Regions from separate parts of the Lactobacillus kefiranofaciens genome, predicted to be linked through region 1. Evidence: predicted binding sites of a transcription regulator. Region 1 holds the regulator's gene; each other region holds the start of a gene.
What was found. Region 1 encodes HrcA, which represses chaperone genes, less so after heat shock. Its sites were predicted from a motif close to TTAGCACTCNNNNNNNNNGAGTGCTAA; they were not measured.
Positions count from the first base shown of each region.

Region 2: a site for HrcA is predicted at 2,073-2,099, ahead of clpP (ATP-dependent Clp endopeptidase proteolytic subunit ClpP). Genes of this name have one in related genera too.
Region 3: a site for HrcA is predicted at 1,560-1,586, ahead of ICI50_RS07535 (ATP-dependent Clp protease ATP-binding subunit). Genes of this name have one in related genera too.

Region 1 covers NZ_CP061341.1:877,701-880,988, reverse strand. The annotation lists gene dnaK (molecular chaperone DnaK) at 1-221, opposite strand, end outside; gene grpE (nucleotide exchange factor GrpE) at 239-814, opposite strand; gene hrcA (heat-inducible transcriptional repressor HrcA) at 832-1,881, opposite strand; gene ribF (riboflavin biosynthesis protein RibF) at 2,049-2,987, opposite strand; gene truB (tRNA pseudouridine(55) synthase TruB) at 3,008-3,288, opposite strand, start outside.
Region 2 covers NZ_CP061341.1:1,462,507-1,465,794, forward strand. The annotation lists gene ICI50_RS07255 (APC family permease) at 1-254, shown strand, start outside; gene ICI50_RS07260 (SH3-like domain-containing protein) at 315-1,943, opposite strand; gene clpP (ATP-dependent Clp endopeptidase proteolytic subunit ClpP) at 2,136-2,720, shown strand; gene whiA (DNA-binding protein WhiA) at 2,770-3,288, opposite strand, start outside.
Region 3 covers NZ_CP061341.1:1,526,395-1,529,682, forward strand. The annotation lists gene ptsP (phosphoenolpyruvate--protein phosphotransferase) at 1-875, opposite strand, end outside; gene ICI50_RS07525 (phosphocarrier protein HPr) at 875-1,141, opposite strand; gene ICI50_RS07530 (hypothetical protein) at 1,254-1,436, opposite strand; gene ICI50_RS07535 (ATP-dependent Clp protease ATP-binding subunit) at 1,630-3,288, shown strand, end outside.

The DNA.
Region 1 (3,288 bases):
GCTTCACCCATGTGACGCTTAATTGAAACAATGGTATTAGGGTTAGTAATAGCTTGACGCTTAGCAACTTCACCTACTTGAATTTCGCCATCTTTAAATGCAACTACTGATGGAGTCGTACGATTACCTTCTGGGTTAGTAATAATCTTTGGTTCTTTACCTTCAAGAACCGCAACTGCTGAGTTAGTAGTCCCAAGGTCAATCCCAATAACTTTTGACATATAATAAACTTCCTCTCTTATTGAGCAACAACAACCATTGCTGGTCTTAATGTACGATCTTTATATTGATATCCTTTTTGTAAAACTTGAACGACGTGGTCTTTTTGATCATCATTTTTGGCAGCTACAGTTTGAACTGCTTGATGCAATGTCGGATCAAATTTAACGCCTTCAGCATCAATCTCAACTACACCGTGATCTTTCATTGCCTTAACAAGTGAATCAAGGGTCATTTGTACGCCCTTCTTTAATTGCTTGGATACATCATCATCGGCCTTAACGCTTAAAGCTCTTTCTAAATTATCCATTGCAGGTAAAATATCTTTAGCTAAGCTTTGAGATTCATACTTAATAAGTTGCGCGCTCTCTTTCGAATAGCGGTTTTGCATATTTTGAATTTCTGCTTCACTACGCAAATACTTATCTTCTAGTTCTTTATTATTCTTTTGTAACTTTTCGATTTCAGTGGTTAACTTTGCACTGTCATCTTTTTTAGTCTCTTCTTTTTTAGCTTTTGCCTTAGCCTTTTTCTTTTTAGGAGCAACATCTTTTTCATCCAAATTCTTTTCACTTGGAAATTCTTCTTTACTCACGGCTAACCTCCTTTAATCTATTGAAATTTTCCATAATAATCGAGCAATTTCCTGGCTAGCTCGTTTCTAAAATATTCAAGTAGCCCGATCATTTGTGAATACGGCATGTTAGTTGGACCAAGTAAAGCAATTGTTCCTTTTCCATGATTACCAACACTATATTCTGCAGTTAATAGGCTATAGTTCTTCAGTAAGTCATTAGGCAACTCCGACCCCAACGTAACCTTGACCGGAAACTTAGCATCCTTGGTCACTGGACTAGTTGTCATTAATTCCGAGATTAGATCATTTTGATCAACTAATTCATAGAGAGATCGAATATCTTTAATATCCTTTTCTGAAGTATTGTTTAAAAGATTAATTTGCCCATCAACATACATCTGTTCACTAGCTGCATCCTTTAAAACATCTTCTACTAAATCCAGCAGTTCACTTGAATGCTCTCCACCAATCTGGTGTGAAGTAAGACTTTTGAGCAAAGTTGGCGAAATATCTTTTAAGCTTTTGCCTACTAGCTCATCATTAATCATCCTTACTGCCTTTTCAATCTCATCCCCATGAATATTATGTGGTAACGCATAGACTTGATTCTTAACGTTTCCATCACTCGTTACTAAAATTGCCATTACTTGTCTGTTAGACAAAGGAACAATTCTAAAACCAGTTACAGTAACATCATGACTCTCAGGTCCTTCCGCAAATGCTGTATAATTAGTTAAATCCGAAAGAATCTTGGCAGCTTCTTGAACTATTTCATTAACTTGATGAAATGGTCGATCTAATTGATAAACTATTTGATTATAAACTGATTCAGGAAGTTGAAGCGGCTCAACCAAATTATCAAGGTAATAACGATATCCCTCACTTGAAGGAACACGACCACTCGAAGAATGTGTCTTTTCAATTAAGCCTTGATCTTCAAGTACTGCCATCTCATTACGAATAGTAGCACTTGAAACCTTAATTGGAAGTTGCTTCATCACTGTCTTAGAACCAACAGGCTCATGCTTATGAGTAAAATCCTGAATAATTGTTTTTAATATTAATTCTTGACGTTCGGTCAACATAAGTATCGCCCTCACTTTTAGCACTCGTTTCTCTCAGGTGCTAACAGATTCTATTATACTAAAAACTAGCAGCATTTCAAGTAGAGTGCTAATTATTTTCCATTTTTTCTGTTATTTTGCACAAAAAGATCTGCATCCCTTAATCTGATGCAGATCTTTTCTCCTATCTAATCATGTTGTTTAGCAAAATAAGCTTTTATTTCTCTTTGATCTTTTTCTAGTTGCTTTTTTAACTCAGTCAAATTAGCAAATTTAACTTCACCGCGAGTATATTTATACCACTCAATTTTCATTGGTTTACCATATACATCTTCATCAAAATCAAAAATATTAGACTCAATATAAATTTTTTTAGCTTGATTAATCGTAACGTTATAACCAACACTAGTCATCGACTCATACCAAGTATTATTAACCATAGTCTTAGTTGCATAAACTCCAATTTTAGGCACCACTTTGTGCTCTGCCCAAACTAAATTAGCAGTTGGAAAGCCTAGCTTATGTCCATTACGTTTACCATGTCCAATAATTCCGCTCATTACATAATGATGCCCCATTAATTCGTAAGCTAATTCCATCTTGCCATCTCTAATAGCTTGACGAATTTCAGTAGAACCAATCTTTTTTCCCGCAAAAATTTGCTTAGGCATAACTTCAATGTCAAATCTACCTTGAGCATATTTTGGCAAAGTAGCCATATTAGCTATATTTTTATCACCATATGTATAGTCAAAACCTGCTACCACTGTATCCGCATTTAGCTTAATAATTACCTGATCTACAAAATCTTGTGGTTTAATCTTACTAAAGTCTTTAGTAAATGGCAAAACAGCTAAATAGTTTACGCCTAATTCAGCCATTTTATCTGCTTTTTCTTCTAAAGTTTCTAAATATTTAAAATCTTTCTTATTAGCATAAATTTCTTTAGGATGACGATTAAAAGTAAGTACTACTAGCGGTAGGTCCTTTTTCTGAGCTATTTTTTTAGCACGCGTAATTAAACGCTGATGACCTAGATGAACTCCATCAAAGAACCCTAATGCAAGTACAACTTTTGAAGATAAAATATTTTCTTTAACTGGATAAGTTAAATGAACGGTTTTCACAGTTAATTCCTTCGTTTCAATTATTCATTTTGCAGCAACATTAATTTCGGACGATATAAATTACCTTTACTTTCATAAATTGCTTTAACTTTTTTATTGAAACGTAAAGCTACTTTTTTAGCATCCATTTCTAACGAAATACCTGCACCATTTTTTACTTTTAACCACTTGCCCTCATCTAAATCAATCTGCGGATAATCTTTAAAAAAGGCATCAATTGGTTGAATTAATTTATCAACTTCTGCAGGATTTTCTTCTATTTTACTTAATTTTACAGCTTGCGAAATATCAAAGCCAGAAC
Region 2 (3,288 bases), 580 kb from region 1:
TATTCGCAGCCTACGTTGCTCTAAGAAAGCAACAAAAGAAATTTGAAACCAGCTATCAAATGACTAAGCATCAAGGCCTAGCCTATACTGCCGGTATCTGGTGTTTCCTAGTTACTGCTGCTTGCTGTATCTTTGGGATTTACTCACCAGATCCATTTACTTTATTCCTAAACATTATCACACCAATTATCTTAATTGTTTTAGGCTTGATTTTACCGGGAATTAAAAAGTATCAAGAATCTAAGGCTAATTAATAATTAGTGCAATAAAAATAGCGGTGCGTGATGCACCGCTATTTTTATTGTAAAAACTAATTACTTAGTTAACTTTTGAGTACTTTCCAATAATTCAGCACGCTGAGCTAAGTTAGTGTAAAGACGATTATTTTCAACTGCAATACCTTCGATCTCACGACCAGTATGGAATTGATAAGTATCTTTAACTTCACCATCTTTGGCAATCTTAGCAATTACATCATTAAATGCTAAATAGAAGTTATCATTCTTAAGATCATAAGCAAAGCCTTGAGTGTAAGTATTTGAAACAATACCAGTCTTAGTTGCACCTAACATAATTGGATACCAGTTATCACCTTTACGGTTGAATTCCCAGTATTCAGTTTGATGCTTATCCTTATTGTAAGTAGTAGTATACATCTTGTGATCATCAACAATTACGCCATTCTTGAAATAACGACCTTCTGAATCATTACCATTCCAGCACTTAAATGTCCAGATCTTGTTGATACACATATCACTCTTACGGATCTGAATCAATTCTTCTGAAGCATTGCTCTTGTAAGAAGTCTTATTATCATTGTTGATTACATAAATGTACTTCTTAGTTGATCCCATTGCCTGACCGTGACCAACTGGAATATATGGACTTACCTTAATATTTTTCACATAAGAATTGAATTTCTTGTGTGACATATCAAGTAAGTATTGCCCATTAAATGCATTAGTCAAATGATTTAAGTTATAGCCTACGATATGACCATTGGCAACGTTTGTCTTGCTTAATAAGCTAGTGTAAAGCCAGCCATTAGACATTGTAATACCTTCTGGAATATGACCTACACGGTTAATTAAATCGTCATCATCAATATCTCTAGCTACACTTAATAGTACTGGCTGGAAGAAACGCGTTCTAAAGGTTAATCTACTACCTTCACTATTGTAGGTATGCTTAGATTTATCTGGGGCAAAATCAGTCTTAGTTACATAATTAGCTGAACTACCATAATATTTCTTCCATGATTTCAAATTACCACTAAATGGCTTAGCCGTGACGCTATCTGCATCAGCAACGCCTTCTTTAGTACTTTTTCTTACAGTTACCTTAACAGTAGCTTTAGCACTACCATAACTATATTTCACATGGTAAGTACCTGGTTCTGAGCAATCAATTCCATCTTCAGAGATAGTAACATCTTGATTGTCAATAACTGTTCCCATATAGTTAGTCACATAACTAATTGCATCGCTAGGGTCAAATACGGAATGACTGTTTCTAACTAAGGTTACAGTCTTAGGAACTGCAATAGTATTTCTAGTAAACCAATTTTGGTTAACGTAACCCACCTTACGGCCATTTACATAAATTCTCCAATAAGTCGCATTACTAGTCTTAATACTCTGATCAGATTGAATATGAGCATATTGATAATTGCTTGCATCCGCAATCTTCTTACCAACTGGCTTACCCTTAGCAATCTTTTTATAAACAGGATAACTCTTGCCGCTACCCACTTTAACCATCAAGTCATAAGAAGTACTGGTCTGTGTAGATGCTTTCTTTTCACTATCTTTTGCTGTGCTATCCTTACTAGTCTTAGTGGTTGAAGTCTTAGCTGCAGACACTGGATTAGCATAACCCATTAACAATCCAACACTGAGTGCTACCGCTGACGTCGCGGTTAAAATTTTCTTCGAATATCTCAAGCCTATCCTCCATACTATAATAATTTATATTTTACTATTTTATTATAATATATAAGAGTAATCTTCTAAAATACATTTTCAATACAAGTGAGCGTCTTTATTTGACACTTTTATTACGAAGTGATTTAATTAGCACTGTACTTGAATGAGTGCTAATTAAACAACGAATTAAAAAATTTAGGAGGCAGATATATGCTAGTACCTACAGTTATTGAACAAACTGCTCGTGGTGAACGTGCATATGACATTTACTCACGTTTGCTAAAAGATAGAATCATCATGCTTAGTGGTGAGATTAATGACCAAATGGCTAACTCCATCATTGCTCAATTGCTCTTCTTGGATGCCCAAGACAACACCAAGGACATTTCCCTTTACATTAATTCACCAGGTGGTGTCATTACTTCCGGTTTAGCCATCATGGATACGATGAACTTTATTAAATCCGATGTTTCCACTATTGCTATTGGGATGGCTGCTTCAATGGCATCCATTCTTTTAACTAGCGGTACCAAGGGCAAGCGTTTTGCTTTACCTAATTCAACTGTCTTGATTCACCAACCATTAGGTGGTGCCCAAGGACAACAGACTGATATCCAGATTGCAGCTAATGAAATCCTGAAGAGTCGGAAGAAGATCAACGAGATTTTGCATGAAACTACTGGTCAACCACTAGAAAAGATTCAAAAAGATACCGAACGTGACAACTACTTAACTGCTGAGCAAGCTAAGGAATACGGCTTAATTGACGATATTATGGTTAACAAGAAAAAATAATTAAATCTTCGTTATTCAAAAAGAGGTTCAAAAATGAACCTCTTTTTTTCTACACCCGCAAATTATCAGCTAATTCATGTAGCTTTTTAAATCGATGATTAACGCCAGACTTAGAAATTGGACCATCAGGCAATTTATCAGCTACTTCCTTTAAGGTCAACTCGGGATGAGCTAATCGAAAACGGGCTAAGACTTGCAACTTCTCTGGTAAATCATCCAAACCTTTTTCCTGTTGAATTAACTGAATGTCTTCCACCTGTTTTGCGGAAGCAGAAGCTGTTTTTTTCATATTAGCTGTATCACAATTTACTAAGCGATTAACTGAATTACGCATATCACGCATGATTCTTAAATCCTCAAAATTAAGCATCGCATTTAAAGCACCAACGATATGCAAAAAGTCGCCAATTTTTTCTGCTTCTTTAAGATAGACGATATATCCACTGCGTCGTTTAATAATTTTAGCATTTAAATAAAAATATTTATTCATTAATGTAGCCAGATCTTCATTATGATCCTCATAGGTTGAATAAATTTCTAAATGATAGCGACTAGTCTCCGGGTTATT
Region 3 (3,288 bases), 650 kb from region 1:
TCAGCACCGTTTTCATGAACACCTGGCATATCGTTAGGAGTACCAATATTAGCTGCAATAGTAAATTGCTTACCATCAGCAGTTAATGAAGGTTCATCCTTCAACTTCTTCCATTCAGCCTTTTGCTTAAGGAAGTCGTCACCCTTCTTCTTGTAGTCTGTAACTTGATCATCGCTTGGAGCAATAATAGCAGCACCATCAAGACCATCATCGATCAGCATGTCGCCATTCTTAACGTCCTTGGTGATTGAATCAGTACCAACTACAGCTGGTAATTCAAGTGAACGAGCCATAATTGCTGAGTGAGCAGTACGACCACCAACATCAGTGACAAAGCCCTTAACATACTTTTTATTAAGTTGAGCAGTATCACTTGGAGTTAAGTCGTGAGCTACAACAATAACTTCATGATCAATTGAAGCTGGGTTTGGCAATCCCTTACCAAGAAGGTGAGCCATGATACGCTTTGAAACGTCACGTACATCGGCAGCACGTTCTTGCATGTATGGATTATCTGTCATCCCTTCAAAAATTGCGATGAATTTTTGAGCAGTTTCATCAAGAGCAGCTTCTGCATTAATCTTGGAGTTTTTAATTTCATTTTCGATGGCACCAGTGAATTCTGGGTCATTCAAAATCATTAAGTGAGCCTCAAAAACTTGGGCTTCTTCTTCGCCCAAACTTTCCTTAGCAGTATCACGAATTTTTTCAACTTCTGAAGTTGATTCCTTAATAGCATCATTATAACGAGCTACTTCTGAATCAACGTCATCAATTGATGACTTAGTGAATGAAAGATCAGGCTCTACAAGAAGATATGCTGGAGCAATAGCGATACCGTCACTGGCAGCAATTCCTTTTAAAGTTTTGGTCATTATTCAGCTAAACCTTCTTTTTTCATAGTGTCAGCGATTGCGTCTAATGCGTCTTTTTCGTCGTCACCTTCAGCAGTGATAGTAACATCAGCATTTTGACCAACACCAAGTGACATAACACCCATGATTGACTTCAAGTTAACTGACTTGCCATTGTATTCCAAGTTAATGTCTGAACCGAACTTTGAAGCAGCTTGTACTAAAAGAGTAGCTGGACGTGCATGAATACCTGTTTCTGCAATAATGTGAAAATCGCGTTTTTCCATTGTGAATATCTCCTTTAAATTGAAAAATTAAGCTGGTAATAAATACCCATTCGAGTACTAGACTATCATGTTTTTACGGATTAGGCAACAAAAATGTAACAGTTTACATTATTTACTTACCAGTATTGATAGCGGTATATACAATCGCACCGCCTCTTTCAGCCCTACCAGTAATGTATTGTCTTTTACCATAATTACGAATAGTTTTCTGAAGATCGTAGGCATCTTTAGCTTCAACTTTATATTCTTTCAGCTCACCGGAAACCAATTGATCTAGAATTTTTTGATAATCCAAAAATATCACCACACTTTTAAGATTTTATAATTTTTTTACTCTTTATTCTACTATTTATATTGATTTTTCTAAAATATTAATATTTTCGTATCATTTTTCTTGTAAAAAGTAAGTATTAGATGCTTAGCACTTGACTATAAAGAGTGCTAATAATATAATTTTGTTACAGTTTAAAAGAAAGGCGGTAATGTATTTGCTTTGCCAAAATTGTCATAAGCGGCCTGCCTCTATTCATCTTTTTACCAAGGTGAATGGCCAAAGCCGTGAAATTAGTTTATGTCAACACTGTTATCAAGAATTAAGAAATCAACAAGGAAATCTAGGAAATATGAATAACGATAATAATGAATTTTTTGGCGACTTTGATGACTTATTCAACGCATTAAACGGAAATAATAACAATGCCGCAAATAATAATATGCGGGGCGAAGGCCCTAGAATGCAAATGGGTGGTGGTGCCGGCAATGGCGGTCAAGGTGGTAAAAGCCTGCTTGACCAATATGGTACCGATTTAACCGCTCTTGCTAAGAAAGGCAAAATTGATCCAGTAATTGGTCGAGATAAAGAAATCGCTCGGGTAATCGAAATCTTAAATAGAAGAACTAAAAATAATCCTGTCTTAATCGGTGAAGCCGGTGTCGGTAAAACTGCCGTAGTTGAAGAATTAGCACAAGAAATTGTTGATGGTTCTGTCCCAGCAAAATTACAAGATAAGAAAATTATTTCATTAAATGTCGTATCACTTGTTCAAGGTACGGGAATCCGTGGTCAATTTGAACAGAGAATGGAGCAATTAATCAAGGAATTGCAACAACGCGATGATATCATCCTCTTCATTGATGAAATTCATGAAATTGTCGGTGCTGGGAACGCAGAAGGTGGTATGGACGCAGGCAATATCATTAAACCCGCTTTGGCCCGTGGTGAATTGCAATTAGTCGGTGCAACCACGATTAAAGAATACCGTGATATTGAAAAAGATTCTGCTTTAGCACGGAGATTCCAACCTGTTGAAGTTAAAGAACCTTCCATTGATGAAACAATTAAGATTCTAAAAGGTATTCAAAAGCGCTACGAAGATTATCACCACGTTCGTTACACTGATGAAGCAATCGAATCAGCTGCAAAATTATCTTCGCGCTACATTCAAGACAGATTCTTGCCTGATAAAGCCATTGACTTACTTGATGAAGCTGGCTCTAGAATGAACTTAACCATCCCTTATATTGATAAGGATAAAGTTCAAGAAAGAATTAACGCTGCTGAGCAACTTAAAGAAGAAGCATTAAAGAGTGAAGATTATGAAAAAGCTGCCTACTACCGTGATCAAATTGAAAAATACGAAAAGATGAAGGATCAAAAAGTTGACCCTGATAAATCTCCGATTATTACCAATAAGGTCATGAATAAGATCGTGGAAGAAAAAACTGGCATCCCTGTAGGCGATATCCAAAAACAAGAGGAAAATCAGTTGCAGAATTTGGCTACTGATTTAAAGGCGCATGTAATTGGACAAGATAAGGCAGTTGAAAAAGTTGCCCGTGCCATTCGTCGTAACAGAATTGGTTTCAACAAGTCTGGCCGACCAATTGGCTCTTTCCTCTTTGTTGGTCCAACTGGTGTCGGTAAGACGGAATTAGCTAAGCAATTGGCTAAGCAAATGTTTGGCTCAGAGAATGCCATGATTCGATTTGATATGTCTGAATACATGGAACAATACTCAGTTTCCAAGTTAATCGGCTCCGCACCTGGTTATGTTGGCTATGAAGAAGCTGGTCAATTAACTGAACAAGTTCGTCATAACCCATACAGCTTAATTTTGCTTGACGAAATTGAAAAAGCTCACCCAGAT